3 regions of the Agrococcus beijingensis genome follow, and region 1 is predicted to be linked to each of the others. Evidence: predicted binding sites of a transcription regulator. Region 1 holds the regulator's gene; each other region holds the start of a gene.
The links. Region 1 encodes HrcA, which represses chaperone genes, less so after heat shock. Its sites were predicted from a motif close to TTNGCACTCGNNNNNNNCGAGTGCNAA; they were not measured.
Positions count from the first base shown of each region.

Region 2: the regulator HrcA is predicted to act here: its motif matches at 1,837-1,863, upstream of Q9250_RS06340 (Hsp20/alpha crystallin family protein).
Region 3: the regulator HrcA is predicted to act here: its motif matches at 2,524-2,550, upstream of groES (co-chaperone GroES).

Region 1 is NZ_CP132360.1:1,712,232-1,716,505, reverse strand. It holds gene hemW (radical SAM family heme chaperone HemW) at 1-76, shown strand, start outside; gene Q9250_RS08270 (DUF4870 domain-containing protein) at 111-1,073, opposite strand; gene hrcA (heat-inducible transcriptional repressor HrcA) at 1,226-2,239, shown strand; gene Q9250_RS08260 (DnaJ C-terminal domain-containing protein) at 2,240-3,325, shown strand; gene Q9250_RS08255 (16S rRNA (uracil(1498)-N(3))-methyltransferase) at 3,325-4,050, shown strand; gene Q9250_RS08250 (histidine triad nucleotide-binding protein) at 4,075-4,274, shown strand, end outside.
Region 2 is NZ_CP132360.1:1,324,378-1,328,651, reverse strand. It holds gene Q9250_RS06350 (ATP-binding protein) at 1-477, opposite strand, end outside; gene Q9250_RS06345 (hypothetical protein) at 627-1,172, shown strand; gene Q9250_RS06340 (Hsp20/alpha crystallin family protein) at 1,249-1,740, opposite strand; gene Q9250_RS06335 (alpha/beta fold hydrolase) at 1,889-2,671, opposite strand; gene Q9250_RS06330 (D-alanyl-D-alanine carboxypeptidase family protein) at 2,961-4,127, shown strand; gene Q9250_RS06325 (Pr6Pr family membrane protein) at 4,216-4,274, opposite strand, start outside.
Region 3 is NZ_CP132360.1:611,786-616,059, reverse strand. It holds gene Q9250_RS02875 (ABC transporter substrate-binding protein) at 1-994, opposite strand, end outside; gene rarD (EamA family transporter RarD) at 1,180-2,088, opposite strand; gene groES (co-chaperone GroES) at 2,154-2,450, opposite strand; gene Q9250_RS02860 (class I SAM-dependent methyltransferase) at 2,608-3,768, shown strand; gene Q9250_RS02855 (MARVEL domain-containing protein) at 3,828-4,274, opposite strand, start outside.

The DNA of each region.
Region 1 (4,274 bases):
CCTCGCCGGCCGGGTGGTCCCGACGCTGCGAGGGCGGCTCCTGGCCGACGCTGTGGTGCGCCGCCTGCTGCCCTGAGCTGCTGCCCTGGGCTGCTGGTCTGGGTCGGTGCCTACTTCACGAGCCGCCAGTTGAACGGGTAGCGGTAGGAGCCGCCGTTGTTGACCCGCATGGCGCCGATGATCGAGAAGATCACCTGCATCAGGCCGGGCAGCCAGTAGAAGATCAGGAAGATGACGCCGATGCCGACGACGCTCAGGAGGGTGCCCACGATGATGAACCCGATCGTGAGGAGCGTCATGAAGATGCCGAAGTTCAGCGCCTCCTTCGACTCCTGCTTCGCGAACGCGCTGCGGTCCTTGTAGATGAGGAAGACGATCAGCGGGCCGATCCAGCCGCCCCAGCCGCCGGTGACGATGGTCGAGAGGCCCGAGAGGTGCCCCCACATGCCGGCGTTCTTCTCATCGACCGGCGACATGGGCGCAGCGGCCGCGTACTGCGGCTGACCCGGAGCGCCGTACTGCGGCTGACCGGGCGCGCCGTACTGCTGCTGGCCGTACTGGGGCGCACTGCCTGCGGGAGCGCCGTAGGGCGGCTGCTGCCCGAACGGAGCGCCTGCCTGGCCCGGCGCCGACTGGCCCGGTGCCGACTGGCCCGGCGCCGACTGGCCGTAGGAGGGCGCGCTGCCGGGCTGCTGCTGCTGCTGGTTGTAGGGCTGCGACGGCGGCACCGCGCCGAACTGCGGAGCGCTCGAGGCGGGCTGGCCGTAGTCGGAGGACGGGGTCTGGCCGAAGTCGGCGGCGGGCACCTGCCCGCCCTCGGGCTGGTGCTGACCGTGCTGCCACTCCTGGCCGGCGGCATCGCCGGAGCTGAACGCGGGCTGGCCGGGCGCATCGCTCACCGCGTCGGCCCGCGGCCCCGGGGCGTCGCCGGGCGACGAGAACGACTGCGCGGGCTCGCCGAGCGCGGGGGCGCTGGGTGCGGCGTGCTGCTCGTCCGTCACGGAGAAGCCCTCCACGGGACCGTCGGCGGGATCGTGCTGCTCCTCGCGACGCGGAGCGTTGGGATCGGACATGGCGTGCCTTTCATGAGATCGTCGTGCGGCCCGCCGAGACGGCTCCGCAGCGCCCATTGTCCGCCGTCGAGGCTGTGCGCGCCATGGGAACCGCCGGACGGCGCGATAGGATTGGCAGTCAGCAGATGAGAGTGCCAGGGGGAGGGAGCGCGATGGTCTCGGATCGCGGCCTCGAGGTCCTTCGCGCGATCGTGCAGGACTACGTGGCGATGCGGGAGCCTGTGGGCTCGAAGTCGATCGTCGAGCGCCACGCGTTCGGCGTCTCCGCCGCCACCATCCGCAACGACATGGCCCTCCTCGAGGAGGAGGAGCTGATCGTCGCGCCGCACACGTCGTCGGGTCGCGTGCCCACCGACAAGGGCTACCGCGTCTTCGTCGACCGGCTGCAGCGCATGCAGCCGCTCACCGGCGCCCAGCGCCTGGCCATCACCAGGTTCCTCGACGAGTCGGTCGACCGCGACGACGTGCTCGCCCGCACTGCCCGGCTGCTCTCGTCGCTGACGAACCAGGTCGCGCTCGTGCAGGTGCCGCTGCGCCGTCCCGGCGTCGTGCGTCGGGTCGAGCTGGTCGCGGTCTCCGAGACGAAGGTGCTCGCCGTGCTCATCCTCGACTCCGGCCGGGTGGAGCAGCGAGTCCTCGACACGGGCCAGCACATCGATCCCGAGCAGGCCACCGCGCTCGGGCGGGCCTTCACCGAGACGGTCGACGGCCTCGCACCCAACGATGCGCTGGAGCGCCTGGCCGGGGCAGCCGCATCCGCCCCCAAGGCCCTGCACGACGCGACTGCCGCGGTCGCGCACGCGCTGACCGAGATGCTGCACGGCACCGGCGGCGACCGCATCGTCATGGCGGGCACCGCCAACCTCGTGCGCGAGGAGCGCGACTTCCAGGGCACCGTCACGCCGGTGCTCGACGCGATCGAGGAGCAGGTGACGCTGCTGCGCCTGTTCGACGAGATGGGCAGCGACGGCGAAGTGGTGACCCGCATCGGGCGCGAGCTCGCGGGCCCGCTGGGCGAGGCGTCGATCGTCGCCTCGACCTACAGCGCCGACGGCAGCGACGGGCACGTGGGCGTGCTGGGCCCCACCCGGATGGATTACGCAGGGAACATGGCCGCGGTGCGCGCAGTTGCGCGCTACCTGACGCGGCTGCTGAGCGAGGACTGAGTGAGCGACCACTACGAGACACTGGGCGTCGAGCGCGACGCCAGCCAGGACGACATCAAGAAGGCCTACCGCCGGCTTGCGCGCGAGCTGCACCCCGATGTGAACCCGAGCCCGGAGGCGTCGGAGCGGTTCAAGGACGTCACGCACGCCTACGACGTGCTGGGCGACGCGCAGTCGCGCGCGGAGTACGACCGCGGCCCCTCGGTGGGCGCCGGCGGCTTCGGCTTCGGCGACATCTTCGAGCAGTTCTTCGGCGGTGGCCGCTCCGCCGGTCCGCGCTCGCGTCGGCAGGCGGGGCAGGACAGCCTGCTGCGCGTCGACCTCGACCTCGCCGATGTCGTGTTCGGCGTGCACCGCGACCTGCGCGTGCAGACCGCGGTGCTGTGCGAGACCTGCAACGGCGCGTGCACCGCGCCCGGCACCGGCGTGCAGACCTGCACGATGTGCGGCGGCTCCGGCCACGTGCAGCGCCAGGTGCGCTCGCTGCTCGGCAACGTCGTCACCTCGCAGCCCTGCGCCGCCTGCCAGGGCTACGGCACGACCATCCCCGAGCCGTGCCCCACCTGCGCCGGTCACGGCCGCGTGCGCGCGGAGCGCACGATCCCGGTCGACCTGCCCGCGGGCGTCGACACCGGCCTGCGCATCCAGCTGCCCGGCCAGGGCGAGGTCGGCGAGGCGGGCGGGCCGGCCGGCACGCTCTTCCTCGAGATCAACGTGCGCCACCACGACGTCTTCTCGCGCAGCGGCGACGACCTGCTCGGCACCGTCGAGGTGTCGATGCCCGACGCGGCGCTCGGCGCCCGCGCGACGGTCGAGGGCATCGACGGCCCGGTCGACGTCGAGGTGCGGCCCGGCACGCAGTCGGGCGACATCCTCACGATCGCCGACCGGGGCGTGACGCGGCTGCGCGGCTCGGGTCGCGGCGACCTGAAGCTGGGCGTGCAGGTGGTGACGCCGCAGAAGCTCGACCGCCGCGCCGAGGAGCTGCTGCGCGAGCTCCGCGAGCGCACCAAGGCGCCCGCGCCGCACCTGGCGCAGTTCAAGCAGGGCCTCTTCGCGAAGATGCGCGACCGACTGCGCCTCTGATGGCCCACTGCTACTGGCACGACGCGCTCGCGGGTGCCGAGGTCGGCGACGTCGTGACGCTGACGGGCGAGGAGGCGCACCACGCCGCCGTCGTCTCGCGGATGCGTCGCGGCGAGCGGGTGCTCGTCAGTGACGGTGCCGGGGTGCTCGCCGAGGGCGTCATCGAGGCGGCCCAGCGCGAGGCGGTGACGGTCGTGCTGCAGCGCGTCGAGACGGTCGAGGCACCCGCGCCGCGTATCGGCCTCGCGCAGGCGCTCGCCAAGGGCGATCGCGCGGAGCTCGCCGTGCAGGCGTCGACCGAGCTGGGCGTCGACGCGATCGTGCCGTGGCAGGCGCGCCGCAGCGTCGTGCAGTGGAAGGGCGAGCGCGGCGAGAAGTCGCTCGAGCGCTGGCGCAAGGTGGTGCGCGAGGCCGGCAAGCAGGCGATCCGCCCGAGGCTGCCCGAGGTCGGCGCCGTCGTCGACACCGAGGGGCTCGCGCGGCTCGCGGCCGAGTGGCGGCTGGTCGTGCTCGACCCGACCGCGCCCGGCTCGATCAACGAGGTGCCGCTCGACCGCGACCTGCTGCTGGTCGTGGGCCCCGAGGGCGGCATCGACGCGGGCGAGCTCGAGCGGCTCGATGCGGCCGGCGCCGTGCGCGCCCGGCTCGGCGACCACGTGCTGCGCACCTCGACCGCAGGCCTCGCGGCGATCGCTGCGCTGTCGTCGCGGCTCGGTCGCTGGTGAGCGAGGCGAAGGTAGGCTGGCCCCATGGCTGAGCCCACCGTCTTCGAGAAGATCATCGCCCGCGAGATCCCCGCCGAGATCGTGCTCGAGAACGAGCGCATCATCGCGTTCACCGACAGCAACCCGCAGGCGCCCATGCACGTGCTGGTGGTGCCGAAGACCCCGCGCTACCGCGATGTCGTCGAGCTCGCGCAGGGCGATCCCGAGCTGCTGGCCGAGATGGT
Region 2 (4,274 bases), 390 kb from region 1:
GAACGCCGGGCTCTTGCGGTGCTCGCGCAGGTCGCGGGCGAAGCGCAGGCCCATCGTCACCCAGCGCGAGCGGCGCACGCACAGCGCTTCGGCGAGGATGCCGCGGCGGCGCGCCTCGGCCACCACCTCGGCGACGAAGATGCCCTCCGCCACGAAGCGGGTGGCGCCGCCGAGCGTCACCTCGTGGGTGCCGGCGGATGCGCTGCGGGAGATGTCGTAGACCGGTGCGGCCGTGCGGCCGGTGCGCGCGAGCTGCTCGAGCGCGTCGAGCGCGCGGTCGCGGTGCCACGATGCGGGGTGATCCCAGTCGGCCTCGCCGCTGTCGAGGCGGGGGAGGGCGGGGTCGTCGCCCTCGCGGTAGAAGTCGTCGAGGCGGAGGATCGGCAAGCCGCTCAGCTCGGCGATGCGCGACTTGCCGGAGCCCGACGCGCCGCCGATGAGCACGACCTTCGCGAGGGGCTCGGCGGCGTCAGGCATGAGGAGCATTCTGCCGGACGCGGGGCCTCGCGCCCGCATCGTGAGCGGGCCGGGCGCCCGCTTCGCGAGCGGAGGGCGCCCAGCGACCACGGTCGCGACCGGTGCTGCGGTGGCGACCGGACCCGACGCATCCGAGTAGCGTCGTGGGAGTGACCGAGACCCCCAGAACCCCCATCCTCCGCGGCGCGAACCCGACGGTGCAGCTGCTCGACGGCGACGAGACGGTGACGCTCGCGTCGGTCTGGCGCGTCGACGAGTCGCCGATGGGGTCGGGCACGGCGCTGATCCTCTGGCACGCGGGGCTCGTGCGGGTGATCGGCATCGACCCGGGCCTGACGTCGTGGCTGTCGGGCCGCTTCGTGCGGCACCTGCCCGAGGCCGCGGGGCTCGACTGGTCGCAGGTCGACGTGCGCACCGACGAGGTCGCGGTCGAGCTGTCGGAGTCCGGGCTCGTGGCGCGGGCGGTCGGCATCGAGGTGCGCATCGACGACGTGCTGGGCGAGCGGGCCGTCGCGACCGACGAGCTCGAGCTCGACGGCGTCGAGCACAGCCTGGCGCTGCGGCTGCTGCCGTGCCGGCGCGGCTCGATCGAGCTCGACGGGGTCGCGCTCGCCGGCGAGCCGCGCGTCGACGAGACCGCCGAGCCGCCGCGCTCGACCGCGTTCCTCGCGCTCGACGGAGTCTGGAGCCGCTGACCGGAGCCTGCGCCGTACGCACAGAGGCGGTGCCGGCCCGTTGGGCCTGCACCGCCTGCGCTCGCGGCGTGCCGCGTCAGCTCGTCGAGCCCGCCTGGGCCCGGGCGTTCGAGCCCTCGCCCGAACTCGAGCCGCTGCCGGCGTCGATCTGCGTGCGGCCGCCGCCCTGCTGCACCTCGATCTTGCGCGGCTTCGCGCGCTCGGCGACCGGGATCGTGAGCGTGAGCACGCCGTGCTCGTACGAGGCCTCGATGGCGTCGAGGTCGACGTCGGAGCCGAGGCTCAGCTGCCGGATGTAGCGGCCGGCGGGCCGCTCCTGCGCGATCCACTGCCGCTGGTCGCCGCCGCCGATCGTGCGCTCGGCCTGGATCGTCAGCGTGCCGGCATCGACGCCGAGGTCGATCGAGCCCGGATCGATGCCGGGCAGGTCGACGTGCACCACGTAGTGGTCGTCAGAGCGGTAGAGGTCCATCGGCATCCAGCTGGAGCCTGCGGAGCCGCCGCTGCCGGTCAGCAGTCGTGCCGCCATGCGGTCCATCTCGCGGAACGGGTCGAAGGTCAGTGCCACGAACAACCACCTCCTCACGCCGGGCCGCCGCCCTGCGCGGCGGCCGAAGTGTTCTGGCAGTCCACCGAGGCGGGGCCCCGAGGGACGCCTCCAGTATTGGCACTCTCACCTGGAGAGTGCTAAAAACGACCTCAAAGCTCGCTGAAGATCAGGCCCCGTCGCCGAGGAAGCGCTCGAGCAGCGCCGTCACGATCGCCGGCTGCGACGAGTGCACCCAGTGCCCGGCGCCCTTCACGGTGACCCGCCGCACGTGCGGGAAGCGCGCCTCCATCGCCTCCCGGAACTCGTCGCGCACGTAGCGCGACTCGGCGCCCGCGATCCACAGCACCGGCCCCTCGTAGACCGCGTCGGTCTCGGGCCAGCCGCGCAGCGTCGACAGGTCGCGCCGCAGCACCTCGAGGTTGGGCAGCCAGCGCCAGCCGTCGTCGCCTTCCGCACCCCGCTCGTGGCGCAGGTTGGTCATCAGGAAGGCGCGCACGCCCGGGTCCGGCACCGCCTCGGCCAGCGCCGCATCCGCCTCGCCGCGCGAGCCGAGCGCCGCCAGGTCGATCGCGAGCATCGCGTCGATGAAGCCGCGGAACTCGTCGCTCTCGCGGTACTGCACCGGGGAGACGTCGACGACGCACAGCCGCGCGACCTTGTCGGGATGCCGCAGCGCGGTGAGCATCGCCGCCTTGCCGCCCATCGAGTGACCGACGAGCGTCGCGGGCTCGTCGATGACGCCCGCCACCGCATCCGCCATCTCGACGTAGTCGAGCCGCTCCGTCCACGGCGAGCGCCCGTGGTTGGGCATGTCGACGAGCGTCACGCGATGCCGAGCGCTCAGCGCCTTGCCGATCTGCGTCCAGTTCTTGCCCTGCCCGAACAGCCCGTGGCAGAAGACGACGGGCAAGCCCTGCTCGCCGAGCTGCGTGGTGTGGAGGTCGCTCACTCCGCCAGCGTAATGATGGCGGGCGGATGCGTCGTGGGGCGCCGCGAGGTCGGTCGCAGGCGGTGAGTGCGCGGGCGCGCGAGTGGCCGCAGAGGACTGTGCGGCGCGGAATGCCGGGCGACGATCGCGTGTTCCCATATCACAGCGAGCGCCCCTCGCGCGCGCGAAGCCACCGGAAGGCAGGCCGAGCATCGAGCCCCTCGAGCACAGGTCGACGATCGCGACCTCGGGCGCGCGACGTCCACGACGCGCGCGGCGCGCCCGCTTCGCGCTCGCGAGCGTCACGGCGATGGCCCTCGGCGTCGCTGGGGTGGGCGCGGTGACCGTCGCGAGCGCCGCGCCCCCTTCGGCGACGCTGAGCGTCGAGCAGATCGAGACCGAGATCGGGCAGGCGACGGTGGACTGGCCCGCGGGCGTCGCGGCTGCGGCCTTCGAGGTCGAGGGCATCGAGGGTGCGACGGGCTTCGCCGGCGACACGGGATCGCGACCCATGGCGAGCGTCGCGAAGCTGCTCTTCGCTGCCGTGCTGCTGGATGCGCGCCCCTTGGCACCGGGTGAGGCCGGGCCGTCGATCACGCTCAGCGAGCGCGACGTGGCCCACCTCGCCGCTGGTGTCCGGCAGGGCGCCTCGGTGCTGCCCGTGGCCGTCGGCGACGTGCTGACGCAGCGCCAGCTGCTCGAGGCTGCGATGCTCATCAGTGCCTCCAACGCGACGATGACGCTCGCCGACTGGGCGTGGGGCAGCCACGACGGCTACCTCGCGGCCGCCGGAGCATGGCTCGACGAACAGGGCATCGTGGGGCTCGAGGTCGCCGACGCGACCGGCCTCAGCGCCCGCGGCGTCGCGACGACCGCCGGCCTCCTCGACCTCATGGATGCCGTCGATGCGCGGCCCGCCCTGCGGGAGATCAGCGGCACGGCCACGGCCACGCTGCCGCGGATCGGGCTGATCGAGAACACCAACGAGGCGCTCGGCTCGGCGGGCATCGACAGCGGCAAGACCGGCAATCTTTACGCGCACGGGCGCACCGTGCTCGTGAGCGCGACGCGCGTCGTCGGCGGCACGCCCGTGCGCGTTCGCGTCGCGCTGCTGGGCATCCAGCCCGGCGTCGATCGCGGCGCGGTGACCGCCGCGCTGGTCGACAGCGTCGCGACCAACCTGCAGTGGCTGACCGTGCTGCCCGCCGACGCCGAGGTCGCGCACGACGTGCCCTGGGGCGCTCCGGTCGAGCTCGAGACGACCTCGGCCATCCACATCCTGCACTGGCGCGGCACGCCCGTTCGGGTCGCGGTGCACGCGCCTGCGGCGTGGGATCCGGATGCTGCGGCGTCGCTCGACCTGCAGGTCGGGGACACCTCGCGCTCGGTCGCGCTCGCACCGTCCGGCGCCCCGACCGAGCCGAGCCTCGACTGGCGGCTGCAGCGCGCCGCCGAGGCGCTGGCCAAACGGCTGTAGCGGCACGCGAGCAGGCCCCGTCGCCGGAGCGAGCGATCCCCTCGTCGTCGAAGAAGCGCTGTCGGCGGGATGCGTCGGCTCGCCCCCGTCAGGCGCCCACGGGCGCCGCTTCGGTCGCCCGCCGGCGCTGCGCGCGCGAGATCGCGA
Region 3 (4,274 bases), 1.1 Mb from region 1:
CGAGGATCACGGCGTCGTAGGACTCCGGGCCGTAGGAGAAGTCCTGCAGCGAGTCGTCCTGCTCGAGCAGGCGGTCCTGGAACGAGCCGTCGGCCGGGTTGCCGGGCAGGGTGCCCTTCGCGCCGTCGAGCGTGCCCTCGGGGAAGTTGTAGTCGTTCGACAGGTTGCCGTCGACGAAGTACATGCCCGAGGCCGGGAAGCCCTGCGTGACGAGCTCCGGCACGATCTGCGCCGTCTCGGCGAAGGCGATGATCGCGATCGCGTCGGGCTGGCCGGCCACGATCTCCTGCACCTGGGTGGTGAAGTTCGTGTCACCCGGGTTGTAGAGCACGTTGCCCGTGACCGTGCCGCCGGCCGCCTCGACCGCGGCAGCCGCGTTCTCCTGCAGACCGGTGCCGTACGGGTCGTTGATCGTGATGAAGCCGACGCTGGCAGCGCCGTCACCCGTCATCAGGTTGCCGAGCACGCGACCCTGCATGACGTCGGAGGGAGCCGTGCGCCAGTAGAACCCGTCGTCCTCGTAGTCGGAGAAGTCGGGCGACGTGTTGGCCGGCGAGATCTGGACGACGCCCGCATCGATCAGCTGGTCGATGAAGGTGAACGAGACGCCCGACGAAGCGGCGCCGATCACGATGTCGGCGCCTGCGCCGATGAGCTCGCCCGCAGAAGCGGTGGCGATGTCGGTCGTGGTGTCACCGGAGTCGCGGTGCTGCACGTCGACCTCGAACTCGAAGCCTGCGGCCTCGAGGTCTGCGGCGGCCAGGTCGACGCCCGCGAACTCGGGCGGGCCGAGGAAGGCGAGGTTGCCGGTCTGGGGCAGGATCGTGCCGACCACGAACGAGGTGTCGACCTCGGTCTCCGGTCCGGTCGAGCCCGACGGCGTGGGCGTGCCGCCACCGGCGCAGGCCGCGAGCAGCAGGACGCCGGCGGTCGCGGCGCCGAGCGCTGCGGCACGGCGAGGGTGCTGCCCCGTGGTGCGAATGAAGGACTTCATCGTGCTCCTCAGTGTGTTGAGCGGCGCGCTGGCGCGCGCGTTGGACTCACAGTAGGCGAGCCCCGCGCAGAAAACCGCCGTTCTGCGTTACGTCCTGGTAACGGTCTTGGCGTCAGCGCCCGTGCCTGCGCACAATGCGTGCGTTTCCTTGGACTGTCTTAGGGCAGCGGGCGGGTCGGGTGTGCCTAGGCCGCAGCAGTGCCCGGTCGCGGCCTGCGCGCCTGCGTCGCGACGAGGTCGACCGAGATGAGCACGAGCGAGAGCCACACGAGCCCGAAGCCGAGCCAGCGCTCGAGCGGCATGGGCTCGAGCATGACGAAGGCGCCGAAGAGGAAGGTGAGCACCGGCGTCAGGTACTGCACGAACGCCAGCGTGGTGAGCTTGATGCGGCGGGCCGCCGCCGAGAAGGCCAGCAGCGGCACGGCGGTGACGATGCCGAGGCCCACGGTCGCCCAGATGCCGGTCGTGCCGGCGGCGCCCACCGTGACACCGCCGAGGCTGAACGCGACGCCCATCATCACGAGCGACGCGGGGAGCGCGGCCGTGGTCTCGATCGTGAAGCCGGACAGCGCATCCACCGACGCCCCGACGCGCTTCTTGATGAGGCCGTAGAGCCCGAACGAGGCGGCGACCAGCAGGCCGATCCACGGCACCTCGCCGTAGCCGATGATCATCACGACCACCCCGGCGGCGCCGAGCCCGACCGCCACCCACTGGGTGGGCCGGAGCCGCTCGCCGAGGAAGAGCACGGCCAGCACGATGCTCACGAGCGGGTTGAGGAAGTAGCCCAGGCTGGTCTCGAGCACCCGGTCGGAGAGCACGCCGACGATGAAGGCGGTCCAGTTGATGAGCACGGCGTGGCCGGCGATCACGAGCGTGAGCGTGTCGCGGCGGCTGCGCAGCACCGTGCGCAGGCGGCTCCAGCCGCGCGTCAGGGCGACGAGCGCGACGGCCACCGCCACCGACGAGAGCACGCGCCAGCCGATCAGCTCGAAGCCGTCGATGCCCTTGGTGAGCTGCAGATAGGCCGGCAGCGCGGCCCAGAAGGCATAGGCGAAGAACGCGAAGCCCAGGCCCTTGCGGTGCTCGGTCATGCTCCCCTCCCGGGACCGCGAAGGCGGCGCCCCGCGAGGGGGCGCCGCCTGGCGTCAGTGGTGCGTCAGCGCTCGACGATGGCGAGCACGTCGCGCGCCGAGAGCACGAGGTACTCGTCGGCGCCGAACTTGATCTCGGTGCCGCCGTACTTGGAGTACAGCACCTTGTCGCCGACCGACACGTCGATCGGGACGCGGTTGCCGTTGTCGTCGATGCGGCCGGGGCCGACCGCCACGACCTCGCCCTCCTGGGGCTTCTCCTTGGCGGTGTCAGGGATGACGAGACCGCTCGCAGTGGTCGTCTCTGCCTCGACCTGCTGGATGACGATGCGGTCCTCGAGCGGCTTGATGGAAACCGACACGGTTGCCTCTTTCTTCTCAGACTCTTGGGAGCGTCCGGCCGTACCGGACACCGGATCCAGCCTAGGCCGTGAGTTGGCACTCGGTCAACATGAGTGCCAATCGAGCGCCGTCGCGGGGCGCGGCGGACGCGCTCCGCGGTGGTGTTGGATGAGTGCGATGGATGCCGAGGAGCTGCGACTGCTGCTGTCGAAGGACGGCCTCGCGCTGCTCGAGCGCGCCGAGGCCGGGCTCGACGACGACGTGGTGCGCGAGGTCTCGCGGCTGCGCGCCGAGGGGCACGACCCGCGGCTGGTCGCCGCGGTGCTCACGCAGGCGCGCCTGCGCCGTCGGGCCCGGGCGAAGTTCGGCGAGTTCGCCGAGGGCATGCTGTTCACCGAGGCCGGCCTCGAGCAGGCGACCCGGCTGCGGGTCGCGGCGCACCATGCGGGGCGGATGCGGTCGGCCGGCATCGTCTCGGTCGCCGACCTGGGATGCGGCATCGGTGCCGACTCGCTCGCCTTCGCGACGCTGGGCCTCGCCGTGACCGCCGTCGAGCGCGACGAGGCGACGGCGGCGATCGCCGCGTTCAACCTCGCCGCCTGGCATGCGACCGTGCTGCACGGCGACGCCCTCGAGACGCCGGTGGATGCCGAGGCGCTCTGGTTCGACCCCGCGCGCCGCGACGGCAGCCGGCGCCTCAACGACCCGGCCGACTGGTCGCCTTCGCTCGACGCCGTCTTCGCCCGCGCCGCCGCGCAGCCGGCGGGCGTGAAGCTCGCGCCGGGCATCGACCGCGACCTGCTGCCGACGGATGCGGAGCACCAGTGGGTGACGGACGGCCTCGAGACCGTCGAGGCCGTCGTGTGGACCGGCCGGCTCGCGCGGTCCGGGATCGCCAGGAGCGCCCTCGTGCTCGGCGACGGCGGCGCGGCGGAGCTCGTGGGCGACCCTGCGCATCCGGAGCCGGGCGAGCTCGGCGAGTGGCTGTACGAGCCGGCCGGCGCGGTGATCAGGGCCGAGCTCATCGGCACGCTCGCCGAGCGGCTGGGCGCCCGCAGCGTGTCGGACGGCATCGCCTACCTGACGGCCGACGCGCACGTCGAGACGCCGCTCGCGCAGGCGTTCCGCGTGCGCGAGACGCTGCCCCTCGACGAGCGGCGGATCGCGCAGCGGCTGCGAGAGCTGGGCATCGGCGAGCTCGAGATCAAGAAGCGCGGCGCCGACCTCGACCCGGCGGCGCTGCGGAAGCGGCTGAAGCTCAAGGGCGACGAGCGGGCGACCCTCATCGCCACCCGGGTGGGCGGGCGGCACCGGGCGATCCTGGCCGACCGGCCCTAACCCCAGGCGCACGCGACGACGCCCCCGCGCACGGTGTGCCGGGGGCGTCGTCGTGCGGGTCAGAGGCCGGCGATCGCGGTGAAGTACTCGCTCCACGCGACGGCCATGACGATGCCCATCACCACGCTGGCGATGAAGACGATCGAGCTGACGATCGCCACGATCATCGGCCAGGGCCTCGCCTCGGGGTTCTTCTTCATGGCGACGAAGCCGAGGATCGCGCCCACCAGCGCGAACACGCCGCCGAAGCCGGAGGCGAGCAGGCCCAGCACGCCGAGGCCGCCGAAGATCATCGCGGCGATCGTGATGCCCTTGATCCTCTTCTGACCGGCGACGGGGCCGTACGGCGAGGGCGCGTAGCCGACCGCGGCCGGGTCGCCGTAGCCCTGCTGCTGGCCGTAGGCCGGCTGCTCGCCGTAGGCCTGCGCCGCCGGAGCCGCGCCGTAGCCCGCCTGCTGGCCGTAGGCGGGTGCCTGCTGGCCGTAGGCCTGCTCGGGCTGGCCGTA